3 regions of the Streptomyces sp. NPDC026538 genome follow, and region 2 is predicted to be linked to each of the others. Evidence: riboswitches for the same ligand, from Rfam matches in the RefSeq annotation. Region 2 holds a riboswitch; each other region holds the start of a gene.

Region 1 (7,427 bases), on a different contig from region 2:
CACCCGCTCCCGCCACTCGGGGTGGTCGTCGAGCAGCTGCCGGTACGCCAGCATCCCCCGCACGATGTTCTTCGACAGCTCGGTCCGGTCCACCCGGACGATCGTCCTGCGGCCCTCCCCGATCTCCTCGCGCAGCGCCCGCATCCGCTCGTCCACGTCCGGCTCGTGGGACCGCTTCCGCAGGAACTCCGCGTCGGCCCCCAGCCCGTGCACCCCGATCCGGGTCTCCCCGGCCGTCGGGATCCCCGGGCCCAGCACCGCATGACAGCAGGCCACGAACGCGTCCGCCCACCGCCGGGTCAGGAACGCCGCGTGATCGGCGCCCAGGATCCCGCTCAGCAGCTCCGCCGCGATGTCGTCGGGGAGCAGCCGGAAGTAGTCCGGCGGTGCCCACGGGGTGTGGGAGAAATGGCCGATGCGGAGATCCGGCCGCAGCCGGCGCAGCATCCGTGGGGCCAGCGCCAGGTGGTAGTCCTGGATGACCACCACCGCGCCCTGGCCCGCCTCCTGCGCCAGCGCCTCCGCGAACGCCTGGTTGTAGGCCTGGTACGACGCCCACTGCCGCCGGAACTCCGCGTCGAAGATCGGCTCCAGCGGGGTCTGGTAGAGCATGTGGTGGACGAACCAGAGCATCGAGTTCGCGATGCCGTTGTACGCGTCCGAGAACACGTCCGGATCGATGTCGAGCATCCGGACCTGCTGTCCGCCGGTGTCCCCGGCCGGCAGCCGGCCGCCCTCGGCCCGCCGCACCGCCTCCCGGTCGCCGTCGCTCAGCGCCGCGCACACCCACACCGCGTTCGCGTCCGGCCCGATCGCCGACAGCCCCGAGACCAGCCCGCCGCCGCCGCGTCTGGCGTGCAGGGCACCGCCTTCGCCCACTACATACGAAACCGGGCCGCGGTTGGACGCGACCAGCACCTCAGCACCGCCGGTGAAAGCCATACGCCACAACCTAGCCCGGCCCGGAAACGCTCAAACGTACGGCTACGCCCGACGCGCCGCCGTATACGGCCGTACGACGAAGTCACGCCACCCGGCGCTCGGCGTACTCGGCGATCTCCGCCATCGGCGGCCGTTCCTCGGTGTCCACGGAGTAGGTGCGCGGTTCGAAGCCGTCCTCACCCCGTTCGAACTGGGTGAGGGAGGGGCGGATCAGGTGGCCGCGGGCCAGCCGCAGCTGGGCCGTGCGGTAGATCGCGGCGGACATCCGGCCGAGGGCCTGGCCGTCCTGGTGACGGTGTTTGCGGACCCCCACGTCGACCTGGGCGAGGGCGTCCAGGCCCACCAGGTGCAGGGCGTCGACCAGCATGCCCAGCTCCACGCCGTAGCCGACCGGGAAGGGGAGCTGTTCGAGGAGCGAGCGGCGGGCCGCGTACTCGCCGCCGAGCGGCTGGACGAACCCGGCCAGCTGCGGCCAGTGCATGTTCAGCAGCGGGCGGGCCATCAGTTCGGTGACCCGGCCGCCCTGTCCGGCCGATCCGGCGAGCGGGCGGTCGTACATCGCCTTGACCAGGTCCACGTCCGGGTCGGTCAGCAGCGGGCCGACGATCCCGGTGACGAAGTCGGAGGAGAAGTCACGTAGGTCGGCGTCGATGAAGCAGACGATGTCCCCGGTGGTGACGAGGAGGGAGCGCCAGAGGACCTCGCCCTTGCCGGGGACGGCGGGGATGCGCGGCAGGATCGTGTCGCGGTGCACGACCCGGGCGCCGGCCGCCGCGGCCACCGCCGCCGTACGGTCGGTGGAGCCGGAATCGACGACCACGAGCTCGTCGACGAGCGGCGCCTGCCGCATCAGGTCGTGACGGATGATCGCGACGATGTCGCCGACGGTCGCCTCCTCGTTGAGCGCGGGCAGCACCACGGAGACGGACTGCCCGGTGCGCTGCTTGGCGGCGAGTATCCGGTGCAGCGGGCGGTCGTTCATGGACCAGGAGCGGGTGGCCAGCCAGCGCTCGACTTCTTCCAGCACAGTCAGCGGCTCCTCACTGTCACGATCACACTGCGAGGTGTGATCCATCTCGCGGTTCGGACGACACTCTCAACTGTCCTGGCCTTCGGTTACAGTCTTGAACAACGCCGATGACCATCGCATGTCCTGGGGTCACCGGTCGTTGACAACCGCATACCGCTCATCCAGAGGGGCAGAGGGATACGGCCCGATGAAGCCCCGGCAACCCTCCAGTCGGTTACTCGTGGATCGCTGATCACTGTCGATCACTCGCGAGGCTCCCGGCTAGGGAAGGTGCCAAATCCGTCTCACGGCGAGATGCGTCGTGAGGAAGATGAGGAGAAAGGGCCTCGCCTCACATGGCTGTGCAGACTGCTGCGACCACCACCGACTCCACGACCGTCGATCTCGGTCCCGCCACTGCCCTGAGCTGCCGCGAGTGCGGCCACCGCGTGCCGCTCGGCCCGGTGTTCGCCTGCGAGGAGTGTTTCGGCCCGCTCGAAATCGCGTACGACTTCTCGGGCTACGACACCGAGGAGCTGCGGAAGCGGATCGAAGCGGGTCCCGCGAACATCTGGCGTTACGCGCCGCTGCTGCCCGTCCCCGCGGACGTGGCGACCAAGCCGAACATCAACCCGGGCTGGACCAAGCTCGTCCAGGCCGACAACCTGGCGAAGGAGCTGGGCGTCACCGGCGGCCTGTACGTCAAGGACGACTCCGGCAACCCGACGCACTCCTTCAAGGACCGGGTCGTCGCCCAGGCCGTCGAGGCCGCGCGCGCCTTCGGCTACACCACGCTCTCCTGCTCCTCCACCGGCAACCTGGCCGGCGCGGTCGGCGCCGCCGCCGCCCGGGCCGGCTTCCGCTCCTGCGTGTTCATCCCGCACGACCTGGAGCAGGGCAAGATCGTCATGGCCGCGATCTACGGCGGCGAGCTCGTCGGCATCGAGGGCAACTACGACGACGTGAACCGTTTCTGCTCCGAGCTGATCGGCGACTCGGCCGGCGAGGGCTGGGGCTTCGTCAACGTCAACCTGCGGCCGTACTACGCGGAGGGCTCCAAGACCCTGGCGTACGAGATCTGCGAGCAGCTCGGCTGGCGGATCCCGGACCAGCTGGTCGTCCCGATCGCCTCCGGCTCGCAGCTCACGAAGATCGACAAGGGGCTGCAGGAGCTGATCAAGCTCGGGCTCGTCGAGGACAGGCCGTACAAGATCTTCGGCGCGCAGGCCGAGGGGTGCTCACCGGTGTCGGTGGCCTACAAGGCGGGCCACGACGTGGTGCGGCCGCAGAAGCCGAACACCATCGCCAAGTCGCTGGCCATCGGCAACCCTGCCGACGGGCCGTACGTCCTGGACATCGCGCGTCGTACCGGCGGTGCGGTGGAGGACGTCACCGACGAGCAGGTCGTCGACGCGATCAAGCTGCTCGCGCGGACCGAGGGAATCTTCGCGGAGACCGCGGGCGGGGTGACGCTCGGAGTCACCAGGAAGCTCATCGAGAATGGGCTGATCGATCCGGCGAAGTCGATCGTCGTACTCAACACGGGTGATGGACTGAAGACGCTGGACGCCGTGGCGGGGACCGGGCTCACGGCGACCATTCGCCCGAATCTCGAGTCTTTCCGCGAGGCCGGGCTCGCCTGAGCCAGCTGTAAGAAACCAGGGCGTTGCCCCGATCGGAGGTTCAAACGTGAGCGTCACCGTTCGCATCCCCACCATCCTGCGCACCTACACCGGTGGTCAGGCCGAAGTCAGCGCCGAAGGCGGCACCCTCGGCGAGGTCATCTCCGACCTGGAGAAGAACCACACCGGGATCGCCGCCCGTGTTCTCGACGACGAGGGCAAGCTGCGCCGGTTCGTGAATGTGTACGTCAATGACGACGACGTGCGGTTCGAGCAGGGACTTCAGACGGCGACCCCGGACGGTGCGGGCGTCTCCATCATCCCGGCCGTGGCCGGCGGCTGACCTGCTGACAGGCTGATCGAATGACCGAACATTACCTTTGGTAACGCCGATCACCCACTGTTCATTCGATTGCCCCCTCCGTGAGAGAAGCGGAGGGGGCAATTCTGTGTGGTTGAGCGCGGTACAGTTGGGGAACGCGGTCCCGATCTCCAGGTCGGGAGCCCCGTATTCGACACCGCTGACCCGCCAAGAAGTAGCCAAAGTGTGCGGGTTATATGCGGCTTTCGCGGCTTTTATGGGGCCCGACTTGCCCTGAATTCGGCCGAATTCTTGCTATATTCCGGACCCTTCCCGTCCAGAATTCTCGTCCGATTGACCTGTTGCAGACGGCAGTTGGACAGATACATTCAGCCGCGGTCGACGCGTTCCGGCGCACGCCCCCAACCATTGGGGGGTGAGGTCTGACCCGGATCCGCGAAGTGTGGATCTGTGCAAGGGCCAGTAATAGGGGAGTTAGGCATGGCTCAGGGCACCGTCAAGTGGTTCAACGCGGAGAAGGGGTACGGCTTCATCGCGGTCGACGGTGGTGCGGATGTTTTCGTCCACTACAGTGCGATTCAGATGGACGGCTACCGCACCCTGGAGGAAGGTCAGCGGGTCGATTTCGAGATCTCGCAGGGCCAGAAGGGGCCGCAGGCGGACATGGTCCGGCTCGCGACCAGCTGAAGCACGCGCCGACTGACAGCGTCGTTCTTCTTTCATTGTCGGAGGGCTCGTATCCCATGGGGAGTCATGGGTTACGAGCCCTTTGGCATGCGCGGGACGAGTGGGCCGGCGCACCACCGCGGGCGGCCCGGCGCACCACCGCGGGGCGGCCCGGCGCGCCGCCCCGCGCGCGGCCCTGGCGCGGCCCAGTCTCCCGGAGGCGCTTGCACTCGGCATGGGCGAGTGCTAATCATTGGCGTTAGCACTCTGAAGGTGAGAGTGACAAAAATGGACCGGGTCGGTGAGGCCCGCAGGCCGGGTGGGGCAAGGAACCCACGGGTCGGCGAGCCGTCCGTCGCGGGCGCGGGCGCGGTCCGAAGACTCACCCCCAGTCCTGGAGGGACCACTTCACATGGCCAAGATCATCGCGTTCGACGAGGAGGCGCGGCGCGGCCTTGAGCGCGGTATGAACCAGCTCGCCGACGCCGTCAAGGTCACCCTCGGCCCCAAGGGCCGCAACGTCGTCCTTGAGAAGAAGTGGGGCGCCCCCACGATCACCAACGATGGTGTGTCCATCGCCAAGGAGATCGAGCTGGAGGACCCGTACGAGAAGATCGGCGCCGAGCTGGTCAAGGAAGTCGCCAAGAAGACGGACGACGTCGCCGGTGACGGTACGACCACCGCGACCGTGCTCGCCCAGGCCCTGGTCAAGGAAGGCCTGCGCAACGTGGCCGCCGGCGCCAACCCGATGGCCCTGAAGCGCGGTATCGAGAAGGCCGTCGAGGCCGTCTCCGGTGCCCTCCTGGAGCAGGCGAAGGACGTCGAGACCAAGGAGCAGATCGCCTCCACGGCCTCCATCTCCGCCGCCGACACCCAGATCGGCGAGCTCATCGCCGAGGCCATGGACAAGGTCGGCAAGGAAGGCGTCATCACCGTCGAGGAGTCCCAGACCTTCGGTCTGGAGCTGGAGCTCACCGAGGGTATGCGCTTCGACAAGGGCTACATCTCGGCGTACTTCGCCACCGACATGGAGCGTATGGAGGCGTCCCTGGACGACCCGTACATCCTGATCGCCAACTCGAAGATCGGCTCCGTCAAGGACCTGCTCCCGCTCCTGGAGAAGGTCATGCAGTCGGGCAAGCCGCTGCTGATCATCGCCGAGGACGTCGAGGGCGAGGCCCTGTCGACCCTGGTCGTCAACAAGATCCGCGGCACCTTCAAGTCCGTCGCGGTCAAGGCCCCGGGCTTCGGCGACCGCCGCAAGGCGATGCTGAACGACATCGCCATCCTCACCGGCGGCGAGGTCATCTCCGAGGAGGTCGGTCTCAAGCTGGAGAACACGACCCTCGACCTGCTGGGCCGCGCCCGCAAGGTGGTCATCACCAAGGACGAGACCACCATCGTCGACGGCGCCGGCTCCACCGAGCAGGTCCAGGGCCGGGTCAACCAGATCCGCGCCGAGATCGAGCAGTCCGACTCGGACTACGACCGCGAGAAGCTCCAGGAGCGCCTGGCCAAGCTCGCCGGTGGCGTCGCCGTCATCAAGGCCGGTGCCGCGACCGAGGTCGAGCTCAAGGAGCGCAAGCACCGCATCGAGGACGCCGTTCGCAACGCGAAGGCGGCCGTCGAGGAGGGCATCGTCGCCGGTGGTGGCGTGGCCCTGCTCCAGGCCTCCCAGGTGTTCGAGAAGCTGGAGCTCGAGGGTGACGAGGCGACCGGCGCCAACGCCGTGAAGCTCGCCCTGGAGGCCCCGCTCAAGCAGATCGCCGTCAACGGTGGTCTCGAGGGTGGCGTCGTCGTCGAGAAGGTGCGCAACCTTCAGGTCGGCCACGGCCTGAACGCCGCGACCGGCGAGTACGTCGACATGATCGCCGAGGGCATCATCGACCCGGCGAAGGTGACCCGCTCTGCCCTGCAGAACGCCGCCTCCATCGCCGCGCTGTTCCTCACCACCGAGGCCGTCATCGCCGACAAGCCGGAGAAGGCCGCCGCGGCCGCTCCGGGCGGCATGCCGGGCGGTGACATGGACTTCTGATCGACCTCCGGCCGATCGCTCGTCCTGACCGAGGGCGGCACCCCCTGTTCGACAGGGGGTGCCGCCCTCGGGCGTTTGCGCCGCTCACGGGCCAGGTACGGCACCTTCGGCGGGTACCTGAAGCGGGACGGAGAGCAGGACGTCCGGGTCCCGCTCATGGACTCCGGGGAGGCGCCCTCCGTGTCCGGAGTCACACGGCTTTCGGGTGGGGGGCGGGAATGGGTGCGTCCGGGCCGGTCGTTGCACACGTATGTGCACTCGATGCGTGTGCACATACCGTCCGGTCTACAGCACACTCACGAGGAGCCCCCCACGTGACCGTCACCACGCCCCCCGCCTCCCGCGCGGCCGAGATCCTCTCCCGTCCGATCGCCCTGAACGGGCTCACGGTCCCCAACCGGATCGTGATGGCGCCGATGACCCGCCAGTTCAGCCCGGGCGGCGTCCCCGGCGAGGACGTGGTCTCGTACTACGCCCGCCGGGCCGCCGCCGGTGTCGGCCTGATCGTCACCGAGGGCACGTACGTCGGTCACGACTCGGCGGGGCAGAGCAGCCGCGTCCCGCGGTTCCACGGCGAGGAGCAGCTGGCGGGCTGGGCGAAGGTCGCCGAGGGCGTACACGCGGCCGGCGGCACCATCGTCCCGCAGCTGTGGCACATCGGCATGGTCCGCAAGCAGGGCCAGCCGCCGTTCGCGGACGCCCCCGCCGTCGGCCCCTCCGGCATCCGCCTGGACGGCACCGAGGGCGAGGGCAAGGCGATGACCTCGCAGGACCTGGACGACGTCATCCGGGCGTTCGCCGAGGCCGCGGCCGCCGCCGAGCGGATCGGCT
Region 2 (7,427 bases):
GGGTGGTGCCGACATCGCCGCGGGCGGTGAGCTCTTCCGCACCAACTGCGCGCAGTGCCACAACTTCGTGGGTGCGGGTGGCGCGCTGACCAAGGGCAAGTTCGCGCCGAGCCTGGAAGGCGTCGACCCGAAGCACATCTACGAGGCCATGCAGACGGGCCCGCAGAACATGCCGTCCTTCCCCGACACCACGCTGTCGGAGAAGAACAAGAAGGACATCATCGCGTACCTCGACGCGGTCAACAGCCCCAAGACGGAGAACCCCGGCGGTCTCAACCTGGGCGGCATCGGGCCGGTCAGCGAGGGCCTGTTCGCCTGGATCTTCGGTCTCGGCGCCATGATCGCCGTCGCCGTCTGGGTCGCCGCTCGGACCGCAAAGGCCAAGAAGTCATGAGTAGCCAAGAGATTCCAGAAGAGAACCTGCCCGCTGAGCAGGGCCACGCGCACGGCGCCGTGAGCATCGCGGACGAGAAGGACCCGTTCGCGGACCCCGGTCTGCCGCCTCACGAGCACCGGATCCAGGACATCGACGAGCGGGCCGCCAAGCGGTCCGAGCGCGTCGTGGCCCTGCTGTTCACGGTGTCGATGCTGGCCACCGTCGGCTTCATCGCCTCCTATGTGACGATCCCGAAAGACAAGTCGATCTTCGTCTTCCCGATCGGTCACATCAGCGCGCTGAACTTCGCGCTGGGCCTGACCCTCGGTGTGGCGCTGTTCTGCATCGGCGCGGGCGCGGTCCACTGGGCCCGCACCCTGATGTCCGACGTGGAGGTCGCCGACGAGCGGCACGCCATCTCGGCGCCGCCGGAGGTCAAGGCCAAGGTCCTGGCCGACTTCAAGCAGGGCGCCAAGGAATCGGCGCTCGGCCGGCGCAAGCTGATCCGCAACACCATGTTCGGCGCGCTGACCCTGGTCCCGCTCTCCGGTGTGGTGCTGCTGCGCGACCTCGGCCCGCTGCCCGGCACCTCGCTGCGGCACACGGCGTGGTCGAAGGGCAAGCTGCTCGTCAACATGAACACCAACGAGCCGCTGCGTCCCTCCGACGTCGCCGTCGGCTCGCTGACCTTCGCCAAGCCCGAGGGCGTCGAGGAGTCCCAGGAGGACTTCCAGAACGTGATGGCGAAGGCGGCCCTGATGATCATCCGGCTGCAGCCGGACAACATCAAGGACAAGCGCGAGCTGGAGTGGTCCCACGAGGGCATCGTGGCCTACTCGAAGATCTGCACCCACGTGGGCTGCCCGATCTCGCTGTACGAGCAGCAGACCCACCATGTGCTCTGCCCGTGCCACCAGTCCACCTTCGACCTCTCCGACGGTGCCCGAGTGATCTTCGGCCCGGCCGGTCACGCCCTGCCGCAGCTGCGCATCGGTGTGAGCGAGGAGGGCTACCTCCAGGCGCTCGGCGACTTCGAGGAGCCCGTCGGTCCTGCTTTCTGGGAGCGCGGATGAGCACTACGACCAACGACGAGACCCGCTCACGCGGGAAGGCACCGGCCGGCGAGCGCGTCGCCGACTGGGCCGACGGACGGCTCGGGATCTACTCCCTGGCCAAGTCCAACATGCGCAAGATCTTCCCCGACCACTGGTCGTTCATGTTGGGCGAAGTGTGCCTGTACAGCTTCATCATCATCATCCTCACGGGTGTGTACCTGACGCTGTTCTTCCACCCGTCGATGAACGAGGTGGTGTACCACGGCAGCTACGTCCCGCTCCAGGGACAGATGATGTCCGAGGCGTTCAACTCGACCCTGCACATCTCCTTCGACGTGCGCGGTGGTCTGCTCATCCGGCAGATCCACCACTGGGCCGCGCTGATCTTCCTCGCCGGCATGTTCGTGCACATGATGCGCGTGTTCTTCACCGGCGCGTTCCGCAAGCCGCGTGAGATCAACTGGCTGTTCGGCTTCCTGCTGTTCGTCCTCGGCATGTTCACCGGCTTCACCGGTTACTCGCTCCCGGACGACCTGCTCTCCGGCACCGGTGTCCGCTTCACCGAGGGTGCGATCCTGTCGATGCCGATCGTCGGCTCGTACATCTCGTTCTTCCTCTTCGGCGGGCAGTTCCCCGGCCACGACTTCGTCGCCCGGTTCTACTCGATCCACATCCTGCTGCTGCCGGGCATCATGCTCGGCCTGGTGGTGGGCCACCTGATCCTGGTCTTCTACCACAAGCACACGCAGTTCGCGGGTCCCGGAAAGTCCGAGAAGAACGTCGTCGGCATGCCGCTGCTGCCGGTCTACATGGCCAAGGCCGGAGGCTTCTTCTTCCTGGTCTTCGGTGTCATCGCGGTCATCGCGGCGACCACCCAGATCAACCCGATCTGGGCCATGGGCCCCTACCGTCCGGACCAGGTGTCCACCGGCGCCCAGCCCGACTGGTACATGGGCTTCGCCGAGGGTCTGATCCGTTACATGCCGGGCTGGGAGATCAACTTCTGGGGCCACACCCTGGTCCTGGGCGTCTTCATCCCGCTGGTCCTGTTCGGTGTGGTGCTGGGCGCGATCGCGCTCTACCCGTTCATCGAGTCCTGGGTCACCGGCGACAAGAGCGAGCACCACATCCTGGACCGGCCGCGCAACGCCCCGACCCGCACCGGCTTCGGTGTCGCCTGGGTGACCGTGTACATGATCGGCCTGGTCGGTGGTGGCAACGACCTCTTCGCCACCCACTTCCACCTGTCGATCAACGACGTGACCTGGTTCGTCCGGATCTTCTTCTTCGCCGGACCGGTGATCGCGTTCCTCGTCACCAAGCGGATCTGCCTCGGCCTGCAGCGCCGGGACCGCGAGAAGGTGCTGCACGGTCGTGAGACCGGCATCATCAAGCGGCTGCCGCACGGTGAGTTCATCGAGGTGCACGAGCCGCTCAGCCAGGAGCAGCTGCACACCCTCACGGCCCACCACCAGTACGAGCCGGCCGAGATCGGCGCGGCGGTGGACGAGAACGGTGTCGAGCGCAAGATCAAGGGCTCCGAGAAGCTCCGCGCCAAGCTGAGCAGCGCCTACTACGGCGAGGACAACCAGATCCCGAAGCCCACCGTCGAGGAGTACAAGGAGATCACGAGCGGCCACGGCCACCACTGATCGACCGCGTCGCCACGCCACGGTCGAAGGGCCCCCGTCCGGTGTACGGATGGGGGCCCTTCGCCGTGCCCGGGGCTGGATAGGGTAGGCCTGACACCGTTTTTTGCCGGTACGACGATCAGGAGCGGCCTTATGAGCGCTGTGACCCCCGCTGGAGGCGACATCGCGGCGGGCCGTTCCTGGCCCGAGGTGCTGAACGCGCTGCTCTACGGCCAGGACCAGAGCGCGGACGCGACGGCCTGGGCGATGGACCAGATCATGCGCGGCCAGGCGACCGACGCCCAGATCGCCGGCTTCGTCGTCGCCCTGCGGGCCAAGGGCGAGACGGTGGACGAGATCAACGGCCTGGTCCGCACGATGTACGCGCACGCCAACGTCATCGAGGTACCGGGCCGCACGGTCGACATCGTCGGCACCGGCGGTGACGGCGCCAAAACGGTGAACATCTCCACGATGTCGGCGCTGGTGGTGGCCGGCACCGGGGCGAAGGTCGTCAAGCACGGCAACCGGGCCGCGTCCTCCGCGTCCGGCGCCTCGGACGTGCTGGAGAAGCTCGGCGTCAACCTCGACCTGACCCCGCGGCGGGTGGCCGAGGTCGCCGAGGAGGCCGGCATCACCTTCTGCTTCGCCGTCAAGTTCCACCCGGCGCTGCGCCATGCCGGCGCGGCCCGCGGCCAGCTGGGCATCCGCACGGTGTTCAACATCCTCGGCCCGCTGACCAACCCCGCGCAGGTGCGGTCCCAGGCGGTCGGCGTCGCGGACCCGCGCATGGCACCGGTCGTCGCGGGCGTCTTCGCCGAGCGCGGCAACTCCTCCCTGGTCTTCCGCGGCGACGACGGCCTCGACGAACTGACGACCACCGCCACGTCCCACGTCTGGATCGTCCGCGACGGCAAGGTCACCGAGGAGACCTTCGACCCGCGGGACGCCGGCATCGAGCTGGTCCCGGTGGAGGCGCTGCGCGGCGGCGACCCGTCGTACAACGCGGAGGTCGCGCGCCGGCTGCTGGACGGCGAGACGGGCCCGGTCCGTGACGCGGTCCTGCTGAACTCGGCGGCGGCCCTGGTGGCCCTGGACCCGGGCACCGGAACGCTCGCCGAGCAGATCCGTGCCGGCATGGACAAGGCCGCGGAGTCGATCGACTCGGGCGCGGCCAAGCGGGTGCTGGAGCGCTGGGCGGCGGCCACCAACCGGTAGGCGCCCAACGGAAGAGAGCATGTGGCGCCGGCGCCCTCGGCAGTCCGTCATCCGGACAGGAGTTGCGCGCCGGCGATCACCTCATCTAGTTTTCCACTCAGGTCATGAGTGACAGTCATGAGGCCCCGGCCGACTGTCCGGCAACCCTCCGTCCGTGGCGGGGTGCCCCGGGTGAAGACCAGGCCGTAGGCAGCGAGGTCTGCGGCAAGCGCGGATCCCTCACGCTCTTCTGAATGAGCAAAGCCCAGGGATCCTGGTCATCGAGGGAGTCCCCCGTGAGCAAGCGAATGCGCTAGGGCGTCGAGCCCCCACTTCCGCGCACCCTTTTCCCTTTCTTCCTTCCTCTCACGGGAGTTCCGCCATGTCCGTCTCCACCGCCGCCTCCGCCCAGTCGGTTTGTGCTCCCCTGCCCGTTCTGGGGCGGGATGTCATCGTCCCGCTCGTCACCGGTGGCGAGGTCACCTACGCCGCCCTCGACTACGCGGCCAGCGCCCCCGCCCTCCAGCGTGTCTGGGACGACGTGGCCGCGTACGCGCCCTACTACGGCAGCGTCCACCGCGGCGCCGGCTACCTCTCCCAGCTCTCCACGGACCTCTTCGAGAACGCCCGCCGGACCGTCGCCGAGTTCCTCGACTGCCGTGAGGACGACCAGCTGGTCTTCACCCGCTCGACCACGGACTCCCTGAACCTCCTGGCCCGCGCCCTCCCGGCCGGCTGCCAGGTCTTCGTCTTCGAGACCGAGCACCACGCGAGCCTGCTGCCCTGGCAGGACGCCCGGGTCAGCTACCTCGACGCCCCGCGCACCCCGCGCCAGGCCGTGGAGACCCTGGAGAAGGCCCTCGCCGACCGTGACCCGCACGGCCCGGCCCTGGTCTGCGTCACCGGCGCCTCGAACGTCACCGGCGAGCTGTGGCCGGTCCGTGAGCTGGCCGCCGCCGCGCACGCGCACGGCGCCCGGATCGTCCTGGACGCGGCCCAGCTGGCCCCGCACCACCCGGTGAGCGTCCGCGAGCTGGACGTCGACTGGATCGCCTTCTCCGGCCACAAGCTGTACGCCCCCTTCGGCTCCGGCGTCCTGGCCGGCCGCGCCGACTGGCTGCGGGCGGCCGAGCCGTACCTCGCGGGCGGCGGCGCCAGCCGCAAGGTCACCCGGCGCGCGGACGGGGGAGTGGCCGTGGAGTGGCACGACAGCGCTGCGCGGCACGAGGCGGGCTCCCCGAACGTCATCGGCGCCTACTCGATCGCCGCCGCCTGCAAGGCGCTGACCGAGGCGGGCTTCGACACGCTGGTCGCCCGCGAGCGGCACCTGATCGCCAAGGTCCGGGAGGGCCTCGCCGAGGTGCCCGAGGTCCGTGTCCTGTCCCTCTTCGGCGACGACGCCCCCCGCGTGGGCGTGCTCTCCTTCGTGGTCGAGGGCTGGAACAGCTCCCACTTCGCCGCCGCCCTCTCCGCCGAGTACGGCATCGGCGTCCGCGACGGCCTCTTCTGCGCCCACCCGCTGGTCAGGACCCTGCTGGGCTCCGACCCCCAGACCCAGGGCGAGTGCGGGGCGCCGGAGGCGGCACCGGGCGAGAAGTCCCTCAACGCGATCCGGGTGAGCTTCGGGGCGGGGACGCCCGACGAGCACGTGGAGCGCTTCGCGAACGCCGTGAAGGAACTGGTTGCCCACGGCGCCAAGTGGACGTACCGCACGGAAGAAGGCCGCTGCGTCCCGGCGGTGTGATCAGCGCCCCGCAAGGGGCGCGGGGAACTGCGCGACCAGCCACGACGGACCCGCAGACGACCGCGGTGCGGGCCGGTGGGGGCTGAGCGCGCAGTTCCCCGCGCCCCTGACGGGGCGCTTGGGTGAACGGCGTCCGCTAGCTGTCCAGGCCGATGGCGAACGCGGCCTCCAGGTCGTGCTGGGAGTACGTGCGGAACGCGACGTGCGTGTCCGTGCCCTCCACGCCCTGGATCTTGCTGATCCGGCCCGGGATCACCTCGGCCAGATCCTCGTGCTCGCGCACCCGGACCATGGCGATCAGGTCGTACGTACCGGTGACGGAGAAGACCTCGCTGACGCTGTCCAGCGCGGCGATCTGTTCCGCGATCTCGGGGATCCGGTCCACGCTGGTCTTGATGAGGACGATCGCGGTGATCACGGCTGGTTCTCTCCCTCGGGTGCCGGAGCTGGGGCGGCCTTCACTTTAGTCCCACGGCCGTACCGCACCCACGCGTAGCCGACGCCGAGTCCGAAGCCGACCAGGTGGGCGAGGTAGGCCACGCCGGGGCCGGAGGGGGCCTGGTTCAGGGCGACCCACTGCAGGGCCGCCCAGAAGGGGAGCACCACCCAGGCCGGGAACCGCAGCGGAAGGAAGAAGAGGAACGGCAGAAGACTGGTCACGCGGGCGTTGGGGAACAGGTACAGGAACGCTCCGAGGACCGCCGAGATCGCCCCGGACGCCCCCACCAGCGACTGCTGGGACGTGGCGTTGGCGGCCGCGTAGCCGAGCAATGCGAGGTAGCCGCAGCCGATGTAGAAGAGGGTGAACTCGACGCGGCCCATCCGTTCCTCGGTCATCGCCCCGAAGACGAAGAGGAAGAGCATGTTGCCGAGCAGGTGCACCCAGCTGCCGTGGATGAACAGCGCCGTGGCCGGGGTGAGCACCTCCCGCGCCGGACCGTCGAACAGGTCGGCGGGGACCACCCCCCAGCGCCGGAAGTACGCGCGCTGGGCGGCCGCCAGGGCGTCCCCGGTGCCGTAGGACGGGGTGAAGCCGGACGCCGGGCCGAGCACGAAGATCAGGCAGCACACGGCGATCAGGGTGTACGTCATGGGCGCCGACGTCCCCCTCAGGCTCCGCAGCGTCCGGCCGGCCGTCGTGTTCCAGTTGCCGATCATGGACATAGAGCATGACGTAACGGGATGCACTGGTGCAGATCGCCTCGCCGCCCTGGACGGGGCGGCGTCGAGTACTCGCCAGGCCGTAGGGTAACGAGCCACACGCGTCGGGACGGCGCGTCACGGACACTAGAAGGAAGCGAACAGTCACGATGACGGTTCCCCTGCCGACCGCCACGACGCGGTGGCGCTGCACCCTCTGTGGCAACCTCACGAGGTTCGACGTGACCCGCTCGTCGAAGGTCGTGGAGTACGTGCACCTCGAC
Region 3 (7,427 bases), on a different contig from region 2:
GTCTCTGCCGAGGTCTCCACGATCGCCGGGACGACGGCCGGCCTCTTGAGGCTGACCTCGGTCATGCCGCCACCTCCAGCACCTTGCTGTAGTGCGAGGCGTCGCCGACGAGTTGCTCACTGCGCCGCCCGTCGACGCTGGCGTTGTCGAGGTTCACGTCGGCGAACACGATCGCCTTGTGCTCGTCGAGGGCATGACGGAGCGCCGTGACCGTCGCGGGGTCGGCGGGCGCGGCAAGGTCGACGCCGTCGACGAGCGCGCCGATGCGGCCCGTGAGCTTGCGGATGGTCGGAGGCATGAGGAGGTCCCTCTCAAGGAATGGGGCGCACTGCCGGGTGCGGAGAGCCGGGGTGAACGGGTGACGGGCGGCGGTGAACGGCCACGAGGCCGGTAGTCGGTCCGGTCGCGAGCGGGGCCCGACGACCGCGCGAGGAGTACGAGGCGAAGGTCGGACGGTGCAGGGGAGGTCGTGCGACCGCACCGTTCGGCGCGCACCGCCCGCGGTGCCCTGGGGAGGTCCGCCCGGCCCGCACCACTGGCCCGGCCCGCACCACAGGCCCGGAGAAACCCTCGGCCGCAGCTGACGGCATACGGGGAGACCTGGAGCGGGAGGAGAACGCGGTCGTGCGGGGATGACGCGGTTCCTGACGGAGGACACCGCTGGGATGGAGGCTTCGCCCGGCCCCTTCCGGAAGTACGCCTTCGGCGCACGGCGGCCGCTGCCGAGAGCCGCTTGTGCGGATCAGCGACCTGCCTTCCGGATCAGCGAGACGCCTTCCGGATCAACGACAACAGAACGCGCTGGAGACGTGCGCCAGGTCGATGTGGCGCCTCCGGGTCAAATCCATACGCGGGGTCATGGAACGTGAGTTGAGCAGACGCCCACCCTGTCGGTCAATAAGTTCCGGACAGGTCTCACATTGCGGAAACGTGGAACTTCTCCTGGCGGGATGACGCGCGTCGGCCCGGCTGTTGTTCGAGAGACAGAACGCGCAGCTGGAGGGATCCGACATGACCGTTCAGGACGTCGACCGGGTGAGCTTCGTACAGGACTGGGAGGAGTGGCACCGGCAGAAGGAGGCGGTGCTGGCCGGCCCGCACGGGTTCCTCGCGATCACCGGTCTCCACTGGCTCGGCGACGAGCCCACCCGGTTCGAGGACGCGCCCGGTGCCTGGTCGAGCACCGCCGCCGGTGTGGTCGTCGCATTGGACGAGGGCGAGGAGGTTACCGTCGACGGGCAGGCCGTACGCGGCCGCCACGACTTCGGCGTCCTCCCCGAACGTGCCAGTGTGTACGTCGGCTGGGGCGACGCGGTGATCGAGGTCGCCAAGCGCGGCGGACACGACATCGTGCGGCCCCGCCACCCCGGCAACGCGCTGCGGACGGCGTTCACCGGGACACCTGCCTACGATCCCGACCCGCGCTGGGTGCTCTCCGGCCGCTTCCTGCCCTTCGGTACCCCGCGCCCGGTGACCGTGGGTGCCGCCGTCGAGGGTCTGGAGCACGTGTACGACTCCCCCGGCGAGGTCGAGTTCGAACTGGACGGCGCCGTGCACCGGCTCACCGCGTTCAACGGCGGGACGCCGGGAGCCCTGATGGTGCTGTTCACCGACAAGACCTCCGGCGTGACCACGTACGCGGCCAACCGCTCCCTCCGGATCGCCGCCCCCGACGCCGAGGGCAGGGTGACGATCGACTTCAACCGCGCCGCCAACCTGCCCTGCGCCTACACGGACCTGGCCACCTGCCCGCTGCCGCCGGCCGAGAACCGGCTGCCGGTCGCGATCGAGACGGGCGAGAAGCTCCCGCTGGAGCGCGGCGGCCGCCGCTGACGGAACCGCACGTCTCGCTGGCCCCCCGCCGCCGTAGCCGTGCTCCTCGGCCGGCGGCGGGGGCTGTCTGCGGGTGCCGGCCGCCTCGATCCCGCGGTCGTCTCTCGTCAGGTGCGCTGTTGCTCCGTGAGCGCCTTGGTGAAGTGTGTGACGGGGCGCTCCACCCGTTCCCCGTCGAGGGTGATGTCGACGGCCTCGTTGTAGAAGGCGAGGAGCCCCTGGACCGCGCCGACCGCGGGCAGCGGGTCCGGATAGCTCCAGACAACGTTGGGCGGGACGTCGGCCTCGCCGCGCCACGACCAGTACTCGGCGGTGCCCTTGTAGGGGCAGCCGGTGTGGTGGTCGGTGGCTTCGAGCAGGTCGAGGCGGACGTCCTCGCGCGGGACGTAGTAGCGGGTGGGCAGGCCGGTCTCGAAGAGCAGAACCGGCCGGCGGGTGTCCGCGACGACCGTGCCGGCGATCTCGACCACCAGGTGACGGCTGCTGGGGATGGCGTCCACCCGTTTGTGCGGGTCACGGGGGTGGATGAAGATCTCTTCCTCCTCCTCGTACCAGTGGTCCAGGCCCCGTCCGACGCGCCGGAACCACTCGAAGGCGATGTGGCCGGCCAGGTCGGCGGCCGGGAAGGTCCAGGCGGCGTTCTCCAGCAGCTCGCCGTCGACGTGGAGGTCGTAGAAGATCCACGAGCCGGTGTGGGTGCCGGCCGGGGGGTTCTTCGCGGGTCGGAGCAGGTCCTCGCGGACCTCCGCGCGCGGGAACGCGTACAGCGGTACGGGCACACCGGGCTCCCAGACGAGGACGGGATGGCGGCTGTCCACGATGGTGACGTCACCCTTACGGCCCCGCACCCAGCGCTCGCTCGGCTCCCACAGGAGCCCCTCGGGCGTGGTCCGCACGGCCTGCGCGGTGGGGAATGTGGTCATGACCGGCTCTCCTTCGGCTTGCTCACGCGGTGACTTCGGCGACGTGGGGGCGGTTCTCCCGCCAGGCGGCGAGCTGCTCGGGGCGGCCGAAGACCCGCAGGTACTCCTCGACGTTGCCACTCGCACGCTCCCACGCGTCCACCATGCGTCCCGGCACGTGACACGATCCCGTCTTCTCGAACAGGGCGCCGGTTGCGGCATTGACGTACGACAAAACCGATCCGTACGATCGCCAACGGCATTGAGTGTCAGCGTCAAGCCCTGGCTCGCTGACCGGCAACCCTCCCCCGCGGTGGGGTGCTCCAGGTGAAAGCCCGGCGGGGTCACCGACGACTCCCGCAAGCGCGTGGCCCCGTGACCGGGGCCGGAGACGAGGAGGGACCGGCATGCGACACAGCGATGACCCGGCTGCCTCCCCCGCCGACGCCACGGCGTACTCCCGGCTCTCGCGTCGGCGCCACATCGATCTGAAGCGCTCGACCAGCTGCCTCTGTCGGGTCTGACCGGCCCGCCTGCCGCCGGCTGACCCTCGTCACCGGCCCCGGCCCCTTCGCGCCGCCTTTCCCCCGCCACCGGTCCCCGGTGTCGTCCACCTGCCTCCGTTTGTCCTCCGTCTGCACAGCGCTTCCCCCGGCCGGCGCCGATCCGGCCGGGGCCGCACGCCTCTGCACGCCCTTGCACGGCCGTGCCTCGCGCCCCGAAGCCCGGCACCCCGTGCCGGGTGACACGAGTAGGAGAAAGCCCTCCGTGACTGCACTTGCGGATTTCAGACCCTCCCGATGGGCGCCCCTGGCCGCGCTCCTGACCACCAGCGTCCTGCTGACCGCGTGCGGTTCGGGCGACGACGGTTCCGGCGGCGGAAGCGGCCAGGCGAAGTCCGGCGGCACCCTGACCTTCGCGGTGGGATCCGACGCCGGTTGCGTGGATCCGCAGCAGGTCGGAAGCAACGACACCATCTACTCGGTGCGCCAGATCGTGGACTCCCTGACCGACCAGGACCCGAAGACCGGCAAGATCGTGCCGTGGCTCGCCAAGAGCTGGGACATCAGCGGCGACGCGACGACGTTCACGTTCCATCTGCGGCCGGGGGTCACCTTCAGCGACGGCTCGAAGCTGACCGCCCAGGTGGTCAAGGACAACTTCGACGCGGTGCCGGACCTCGGCGCCCTGGGCACCCTCGCGGAGGGCTACCTGAGCGGTGTCAAAAGCACCACCGTGGTCGACCCGCTCACCGTCAAGGTGTCCTTCAAGCAGCCCAACGCCCAATTCCTGCAGGCGACTTCGACCCACTCGCTGGGGATCGAGTCGTCGGCGAGCGTGAAGAGGTCCCCGCAGCAGAAGTGCAGTGACGGTGTGGTCGGCTCCGGGCCGTTCGTGCTGAAGCAGTACGTGCAGAACCAGTCGGTCACCCTGGCCAGGCGGGCCGGGTACGACTGGGGTTCCTCGCTGTGGTCGAAGAAGGGCGAGGCGTACCTGGACAAGCTGGTGTTCAAGGTCGTACCCGAGGCCGGGGTGCGAGCCGGCAGTCTGCAGTCCGGTCAGGTGGACGTGATCAGCAGCGTCGGCAAGGCCAACGAGGCGGCGCTCAAGGGCGGCCAGGTCGCCCTCCAGAGCCGGGCCAACCCCGGCGTGGTGTTCGGTCTGGGACTCAACAACTCGCGGCCCCTGCTGAAGGACACGAAGCTGCGCCAGGCGATCCTGGCCGCCGTCGACCGGAAGCAGATCGCCGACACCGTCTTCCCGACCGGCACCCAGCCGGCGACCAGCATCCTGGCGCACACCACGCCCGACTACACCGACCTCTCCACCGACCTCGCCTTCGACGCGGCCAAGGCCAAGTCCCTCCTGGATCAGGCCGGTTGGCAGGGCGGCGGCGACGGCGTCCGCACCAAGGACGGCAAGAAGCTGAGCCTGACCATCACCTGGTTCCCGAACGCGGCCACCAACCAGCCCGCGCTGGAGCTGGTCCAGCAGCAGCTCAAGGCCGTCGGGATCGACGTGGTGCTCAAGCAGCTCCCGGTCACCCAGTTCGCCACCACGCTCCAGTCGGGTGACTTCGACGTGGTGTGGGGGAACACGACCCGCGCCGACCCGGACATCCTGCGCGGCTCCTTCTCCACCCAGCTGGGCAACTTCTACCACCTGCCCGCCAGTTCGCTGGACACGGCGCTGTCCGCACAGGCCGCGACCACGGACACCGCGAAGCGCAGGCAACTGGTGACGGAGGCACAGCGGTTGATCGTGCGGAACGCGTACAACGTGCCGGTGGTGGAGCTCCAGACCCAGCTGGGCGTCGCGAACAAGGTGCACGACCTCGCATTCGACTCGGGCAGCCGCGTCCAGCTGCACGACACCTGGATCGGCTAGCGGATGCGACGCTATGTGATCAAACGGCTGGCGCAGGCGGTCGGGGTGCTGTGGGCGGCCTACACGGTGTCCTTCCTGGTGCTGGACTTCCTGCCCGGCGACCCGGTCTCCGCGATGGCCGGGGCGGGAGTGGACTCGGGGGAGGTCGACCCGGCCCAACTCGCCAGGCTGCGTCACGAGTACGGCTTCGACAAGCCCGTGCTGGTGCAGTACGCGGAGTATCTGGGCCGGGCGGTGCGCGGGGACTTCGGCGACGCGGTCTCCACCGGCCGCCCGGTGACCTCCACGCTGGCCGACGCGCTGCCGCAGACGCTCCAGCTGACCGGTGCCGCGCTGCTGCTGGCGGTGGTGCTCGGCGGCGGCCTCGCGGTGGTGGCCACGTACACCTCGCAGCGGTGGCTGCGGCAGCTGCTGCTGTCGCTGCCGCCGCTGGGGGTGTCGGTCCCGACGTTCTGGGTGGGTCTGCTGCTGGTCGAGGTGTTCTCGTTCCGGCTGCACTGGTTCCCGGCGTTCGGCAACGACGGGCTGCGCGGCCTGGATCTGCCGGCCCTGACGCTGGCGATCCCGACCGGCGCGCAGGTCGCCCAGGTGCTGGCCAAGAGCCTGCTGACCGCGCTGGACCAGGCCTATGTGGAGACCGCGCGGGCCAAGGGCGCCGGCCGGTGGCGGGTGCATCTGCGGCACGCGCTGCGCAACGCCTCGCTGCCGGCGCTGACGGTCGTCGGCCTGCTGGTCGGGCAGCTGATCGCCGGTTCGGTGGTGGTCGAGACGGTGTTCTCCCGGGACGGTCTGGGCCGGGTGACCGCGGCGGCGGTCACCACCCAGGACATCCCGCTGGTCCAGGGGGTGGTGGTGTTCGGCGCGCTGATCTTCGTGGCGACGAACCTGCTCGTCGACCTCGTCTATCCGCTGCTGGACCCGCGGATCGTGGTGGCCTCGGACAGAAGGGCGAGCTTCGCATGAGTCAGAGCCTTGTCGACGACCAGGCCGAGGCCGCCCTCGGCCTCGCCCGGCCGGTCGAGACGGGACCTCCCGCGGAACCCGGACGGCCCGCCGACATCCGCCGGGTGCTCCGGTTCCTGCTGCGCCGCCCCGGTCTGCTGGTGTCCGCCGTCGTCCTCGTGCTGGTGGTGCTGGCCGCCTTCTGGCCGGATCTGTTCACCTCGCAGGACCCGCTGAAGGGGGTGCCGTCCCAGAACTTCCGCGGCCCGAGCGGCAGTCACTGGTTCGGCACGGACGAACTGGGCCGCGACGTCTTCTCCCGCGTGGTGCACGGCGCCCAGCTCTCCCTCAAGGCCACGCTGATCGCGGTCCTGGTCGCGTTCGTCGTCGGCGGGCTGCTCGGCGTGGTCGCCGGGTTCGTGGGCCGCTGGGTGGACGACGTTCTGATGCGCTTCGTCGACGTCCTCCTCTCCATCCCCGCGCTGTTCCTGTCGCTGGCCCTGGTCACCGCGCTCGGGTACGGGACGGTGAAGGTGGCGGTCGCGGTCGGCATCGCCAGCGTCGCCTCCTTCGCCCGGGTGGCGCGGGCCGAGGTGCTGCGGGTGCGGCAGGCGGTGTACGTCGAGGCGTCCCGGTCCTGCGGGACCCGCTGGTACTCGGTCCTCGGCCGGCACGTCCTGCCCAACGCCGCGGGGCCGGTGATCGTCCTGGCCACCCTGGACTTCGGCTCCTCGATCCTGGCCGTGTCGGCGCTGAGCTTCCTCGGCTACGGCGCGCCGCCGCCCGCCCCGGAGTGGGGGACGTTGATCTCCGACGGCCGCAACTACCTGGCCAACGCCTGGTGGCTGACCGCACTGCCCGGGCTGGCGATCGCCGCGACCGTGCTGGCCACCAACCGCATCGCCAGGGCGCTGGACGGCGAATGGGCGCGGCAGCGATGACCGACGACGCGCCTGAGAACGGTGACGCACGCGAGAACGGTGAGAACGTGACCACACCACTCCTGGAGATCCGCGGCCTGTCCGTGTCGTACCGCACCCGGGGCGGCACGGTCCCGGCCGTACGGGGCGTGGACCTCGACGTATGGCCCGGGCAGGTGACCGCCGTGGTCGGCGAGTCCGGCTCCGGGAAGAGCACCACCGCGCACGCCGTCACCCGGCTGCTGGCGGCGAACGGCACCATCGACGCCGGCACGGTCCGCTTCGGCCGGCACGACCTGGCGACGCTGTCGGAGGCGGAGCTGCGTACCGTGCGGGGCGCGCAGATCGGGCTGGTCCCGCAGGATCCGACGGTCTCGCTCAACCCGGTCGAGCGGATCGGTGACCAGGTCGCCGAGGTGCTGCGCATCCACGGCCTGGCGAC

What was found. Region 2 has a riboswitch for S-adenosylmethionine ahead of ACZ4N4_RS02070 (aminotransferase class V-fold PLP-dependent enzyme). Riboswitches for the same ligand answer to the same signal wherever they lie in the genome.
Region 1: linked by a shared signal. The riboswitch ahead of thrC (threonine synthase) and the one ahead of ACZ4N4_RS02070 (aminotransferase class V-fold PLP-dependent enzyme) in region 2 are both predicted to bind S-adenosylmethionine.
Region 3: linked by a shared signal. The riboswitch ahead of ACZ4N4_RS26300 (putative leader peptide) and the one ahead of ACZ4N4_RS02070 (aminotransferase class V-fold PLP-dependent enzyme) in region 2 are both predicted to bind S-adenosylmethionine.

Annotation. Positions count from the first base shown of each region.
Region 1 covers NZ_JBVHQG010000010.1:154,701-162,127, forward strand. Annotated here, with positions in the region: gene ACZ4N4_RS34205 (alpha,alpha-trehalose-phosphate synthase (UDP-forming)) at 1-942, opposite strand, end outside; gene ACZ4N4_RS34210 (glucosyl-3-phosphoglycerate synthase) at 1,025-1,969, opposite strand; SAM riboswitch class I at 2,127-2,289, shown strand; gene thrC (threonine synthase) at 2,308-3,594, shown strand; gene ACZ4N4_RS34220 (MoaD/ThiS family protein) at 3,641-3,916, shown strand; gene ACZ4N4_RS34225 (cold-shock protein) at 4,376-4,582, shown strand; gene groL (chaperonin GroEL) at 4,974-6,596, shown strand; gene ACZ4N4_RS34235 (NADH:flavin oxidoreductase) at 6,911-7,427, shown strand, end outside.
Region 2 covers NZ_JBVHQG010000001.1:445,272-452,698, reverse strand. Annotated here, with positions in the region: gene qcrC (cytochrome bc1 complex diheme cytochrome c subunit) at 1-394, shown strand, start outside; gene qcrA (cytochrome bc1 complex Rieske iron-sulfur subunit) at 391-1,449, shown strand; gene qcrB (cytochrome bc1 complex cytochrome b subunit) at 1,446-3,083, shown strand; gene trpD (anthranilate phosphoribosyltransferase) at 3,216-4,280, shown strand; SAM riboswitch class IV at 4,381-4,497, shown strand; gene ACZ4N4_RS02070 (aminotransferase class V-fold PLP-dependent enzyme) at 4,642-6,003, shown strand; gene ACZ4N4_RS02065 (Lrp/AsnC family transcriptional regulator) at 6,140-6,421, opposite strand; gene ACZ4N4_RS02060 (rhomboid family intramembrane serine protease) at 6,418-7,161, opposite strand; gene ACZ4N4_RS02055 (hypothetical protein) at 7,314-7,427, shown strand, end outside.
Region 3 covers NZ_JBVHQG010000006.1:588,827-596,253, forward strand. Annotated here, with positions in the region: gene ACZ4N4_RS26275 (ABC transporter permease) at 1-65, opposite strand, end outside; gene ACZ4N4_RS26280 (hypothetical protein) at 62-298, opposite strand; gene ACZ4N4_RS26285 (DUF1684 domain-containing protein) at 1,012-1,833, shown strand; gene ACZ4N4_RS26290 (DUF427 domain-containing protein) at 1,941-2,756, opposite strand; gene ACZ4N4_RS26295 (hypothetical protein) at 2,779-2,913, opposite strand; SAM riboswitch class IV at 2,994-3,107, shown strand; gene ACZ4N4_RS26300 (putative leader peptide) at 3,143-3,259, shown strand; gene ACZ4N4_RS26305 (ABC transporter substrate-binding protein) at 3,504-5,123, shown strand; gene ACZ4N4_RS26310 (ABC transporter permease) at 5,127-6,086, shown strand; gene ACZ4N4_RS26315 (ABC transporter permease) at 6,083-7,006, shown strand; gene ACZ4N4_RS26320 (dipeptide ABC transporter ATP-binding protein) at 6,988-7,427, shown strand, end outside.